One region of the Sphingomonas sp. Leaf28 genome, then DNA from elsewhere that is predicted to be linked to it. Evidence: riboswitches for the same ligand, from Rfam matches in the RefSeq annotation. Region 1 holds a riboswitch; the other holds the start of a gene.
What was found. Region 1 has a riboswitch for thiamine pyrophosphate ahead of thiC (phosphomethylpyrimidine synthase ThiC). Riboswitches for the same ligand answer to the same signal wherever they lie in the genome.
Positions count from the first base shown of each region.

Region 2: another riboswitch for thiamine pyrophosphate. It lies ahead of ASE79_RS15365 (TonB-dependent receptor); the one in region 1 lies ahead of thiC (phosphomethylpyrimidine synthase ThiC).

Region 1 is NZ_LMKX01000001.1:1,254,968-1,257,165, reverse strand. It holds gene ASE79_RS05805 (ferritin-like domain-containing protein) at 1-44, shown strand, start outside; gene ASE79_RS05800 (outer membrane protein) at 124-996, shown strand; TPP riboswitch at 1,114-1,259, shown strand; gene thiC (phosphomethylpyrimidine synthase ThiC) at 1,298-2,198, shown strand, end outside.
Region 2 is NZ_LMKX01000009.1:472,765-474,962, forward strand. It holds gene ASE79_RS15360 (histidine-type phosphatase) at 1-1,174, opposite strand, end outside; TPP riboswitch at 1,299-1,408, shown strand; gene ASE79_RS15365 (TonB-dependent receptor) at 1,465-2,198, shown strand, end outside.

The sequences.
Region 1 (2,198 bases):
CCGGTGTCAACGGCAACATCAAGACGAGTGCCGCCAACGCCTGATCGGCCTGCGCAACCGAAACAGAAACCTTGGGTCGCGGCGAGCATTGGGAGCGCCGCGACCCTTGTTTGGGGAACGACCATGACTCACTTCACGAAACTCACGATGCTCGCCGGTCTCGCCACCGCGGGCATTTTTGCCGTTCCGGCGCACGCGCAGGACATGACGACCGACGACAAGCCGTTCTCGGGCCTGTATATCGGTGCTGCCGGCGGTTACGACGTCCAGCCCAACGACGTCGGCTCGTCGATCCTGTTCGACCGCAATGGCGACGGTAACTTCAGCGACAGCGTTAACACGATCACCGGTGCAAACGCCTTCTCGCCCGGCTTCTGCAACGGCTCGGCCCGCACCGCCGTCCCGGCTTATGGATGCCGTAACGACGATGACGGCTGGTCCTATTATGGCCGCGCGGGCTTCGACGTGCAGAGCGGTCCGTTCGTGGTCGGCCTGGTCGGCGAATTCGGCAAGGCCGAGATCACCGACAGCGTCGCCGCCTTCTCGACGACCCCCGCCAGCTACACGATGGCGCGCAAGCTGAAGTGGGAGGGCTCGGTCCGCGCGCGCGCCGGTCTCGCCGCGCGCAACACGCTGTTCTACGCCACCGGCGGCGCCGGCTATGCCAAGATCGACAATCTGTTCTTCACCACCAACACCGCCAATGCGTTCGCAGCCACCGGCTCGGACAAGCGCTGGGGCTATGTCGGCGGCGGCGGCATCGAGCAGAAGCTGACCAAGAACATCTCGATCGGCATGGAATACACCTATCACCAGTATAAGGACGACGACGCCCGCGTCCGCGTCACCGCCGGTACCGCGCTTGCGGGCAGCCCGGTCCTGCTGGCGAACAACCCGTTCGTGCTGGCGCCCAACACTTCCGGCACCACGTTCCGCCGCAGCGACGAGAATTTCCGCTGGCATAGCCTGCGCGGGACGGTGTCGTTCCGCTTCTGACGTAAAGGTCAGCCCCCGACGCAGTGGCTGACAACCGACCCATCGACAGGAAGGACCGCTACCCGAACCGGGCGGCGGTCCTTTTTGCGTTGCGTACCAAGCCCGTGCCCCTATGCTTGCCACACCCCGGGGGAGCGCTGCCGGGTTCCCATCAAATGCGAATTTGCTGGGCACCCCACCGCGCTTGAGAGGAAGGCAGGAGCCTTCGACCCGCTGAACCTGATCCGGTTGATACCGGCGGAGGGAGGGAGCGGTCGCTACAGAACCGCAGCCTTGCTCCGATATCTTTAGGAGCAAGCGCATGGCCGACGTCGACACGCATTTCCCCCAGCCCGCAGCACAGATCGGCGTCACCACCGGCCCGATCCGGGGCTCGCGGAAAATCCACGTCGCGGTGCCGACCAGCCCCGACGTCCGAGTCGCGATGCGCGAGATCGTCCTCGACCCGAGCTGTTCTGAGCCGCCCCTGCGCGTCTATGACACGAGCGGCCCGTACACCGACCCGCGCGCCACGATCGACATCGACGCGGGCCTGCCGCAACTCCGCCGCGCCTGGATCGAAGCGCGCGGCGACGTCGAGAGCTATGACGCGCGCGAAGTCCGTCCCGAGGATAATGGCCAGCTCGGCCCCGACCGCTCGGGCGGCGTCCCGCAATTCCCCGGCAGCATCAAGCGCCCCTTGCGCGCCAAGCCCGGCGCCAATGTCAGCCAGATGCATTACGCGCGGCGGGGGATCATCACCCCCGAGATGGAATATGTCGCCACCCGCGAGAATCTCGGCCGCGCGATGCTCAAGGACTATAAGCGCGACGGCGAAAGCTTCGGCGCGCAGATCCCCGACTTCGTCACCCCCGAATTCGTCCGCGACGAGATCGCGCGCGGCCGCGCGATCATCCCCAACAACATCAACCACCCCGAATCCGAACCGATGGCGATCGGCCGCAACTTCCTGGTCAAGATCAACGCCAATATCGGCAATTCGGCGGTCGCATCGAATGTCGCGGCCGAAGTCGACAAGCTCGTCTGGTCGATCCGCTGGGGTGCTGACACGGTGATGGACCTCAGCACCGGTCGCAACATCCACGACACGCGCGAATGGATCCTGCGCAACTCGCCCGTCCCGATCGGCACGGTGCCGATCTACCAGGCCCTGGAAAAGGTCGGCGGTGTTGCCGAGGACCTGACCTGGGAGATCTTCCGCG
Region 2 (2,198 bases), on a different contig from region 1:
CGAAGCGGTCGAGCCGGCAGGGCGACGCACAGCCTGAAATAGTGAGCGGCGTCACGACGACGTCGGCCTTCAACACGCGGATCGCGGCCAGCGGTTGCACGCGGTAATATAGCCGGACGAACCGCTCCCCCGATCGCGTGTCGCGCAACCGCTCGACCACCAGCGCGCCGCCGGGTGCGATGTCGTTGCGGGCAAAGCCCGGCGCATCGAGATCGACGTGCAGCGCGGCGGCCAGCGCCGTTACATTGGTATCGTGGCCGACCATCACGTCGAGGCGCGGGGCGCTCCGCGCGGTGAGCGTTTCGATGATCCGCTGGCCGAGAACCGAGGCCTGATGCGCCGCCATGTAGGGCGAGCGCGTGAACACATCGAACAATGCGGCGTGCACCGCACCGACCTGCGCGATCGTCGCGGGATTGGCGCGGCCCCATCCGACCTGGCGGCGGGGCATGCCCTCGGCCTCTTCGAGCAGCAGGACCTGCGCGGTCCCCGACGCGGCGCGGATCGGGCCCGACAGATCGATGCCGTGCCCATCGGCCGATGCGCTAACGGTCGCAGGCGTAACCGGGCTGCACACGCCAGCCTCACAGCCGAGCACGGTGTCGATCCGCGCGAGTGCCGGGCGATGGCGGGCGACGAGCGCGTCCATCCCGCCGGTATGGCGATCGATCGAGGCGATCGCCTCGCGGGGCACGAACGCGGTCGCGCGCGCAGACAGCGGCTCGAAGATCGGGTCGGTCTGGCCGACGGGGCGGTGGCCGACCGCGACGTGACAGCCCGGGGCGAACCCCTGCACATAGGCCTCTCCGCTCGCGATCGTCCGGCTGGCGGTGTTGGTCCATATCCGGATCGAGCCCGGCACCGGGCAGCGGGCGAGCCCGAGCGGGGCGAGCCAGCGACGGTCATGCCGCCCGAGCAACCGCATCGCGGCGGCGCCGTGCGGGGTCACCTGTCCTTCGGGGACCGGCCAGGTCGGCCAGGGTTGCGCGGTCCGCGTGGAGTCGGGCACTTCGCCCGCCAGCGGCGCGCGCACGCCGTGCCGCATCAGCATCACGACCCGCTCGAGCCGCAGGTCGCGCGGTAGCGTGCGCGCCTGAGTCACGGCCGGAATGATCGACAGCGACAGGCCGATGGCGGCACGGAACGCGGCCGATACGGGAGGGAGAGCGGGCATTATACGGGTCCTGGTTCGATAGAGGGCGGCGCACGCCGATCGCCCCCTAGGCACCGCGGGTGTCACTGGCGTGACACCGTCGTCGCGATAGCGCTTCCCATCGCTTGTCCAACCACTTAAGCGCCGCGCATCCCCGGGGGGCCGCTGATGCGCGGCTGAGAGGTGGGCTGCAGCCCATGACCCGCTGAACCTGATCCGGCTGATACCGGCGTAGGGAGGGTCTGCGGCTGGCCCGTCGTCCCTCCGATTGGAGTGGACGTGACGTTTTTCAGTATCGGTTTTCGCTCGTGATGTCGGCCTCTTGCGACCGCAGGCGGTCGGCGCGCATCGCATTGATGCTGTCGGCGGCGTTCGTCGCCTCGTCGGCCGCGGCGCAGGTCGCGCCCGACCCGGTCGAACCCGCCGAGATCCGGGTGGTCGGCAAGCAGGATTCGGCCGGGTTTCTGCCCGACCAGAAAGTGCCGCGCGCGCAGAGTGCGATCTCCGCCGACTTCATCGTCAAGCAGGCGCCGACGCTCAATGCGTTCCAGCTCGTCACGTTGCTGCCCGGCGCGAATGTCGCGTCGAGCGATCCCTACGGCCTGTCGACCAGCTCCAGCCTGACGCTGCGCGGTCTCGGCCAGGACGAGATCGGCGTGCTGATGGAAGGCGCGCCGCAGAACGACATCGGCTATTATTACGCCTATCCCTCGCAGTTTGCCGACCCCGAGAATTTGAAGCGCATCTCGATCGCGCAAGGCTCGGTGGACATCGATTCGCCGACGCTGGGTGGCGCGGGCGGGCTGTTGTCGCTCGCGCTCGACGATCCGAAAGCGCGCCCCGGTGCGCTCGTCGACCTGTCGCTCGGCAGCTATGCGGCGCGGCGCGGCTTCGTTCGCGTCGACAGCGGTACGATCGGGCAAACCGGGCTGAAGGCCTTCCTGTCCTATTCGAACACCCGCGCGGACAACTGGCGGGGGCCGGGCTTCGACACGCGCCAGCACATCGACGCCAAGATCCTGAACGAGTGGGGCGCGGGCAACCG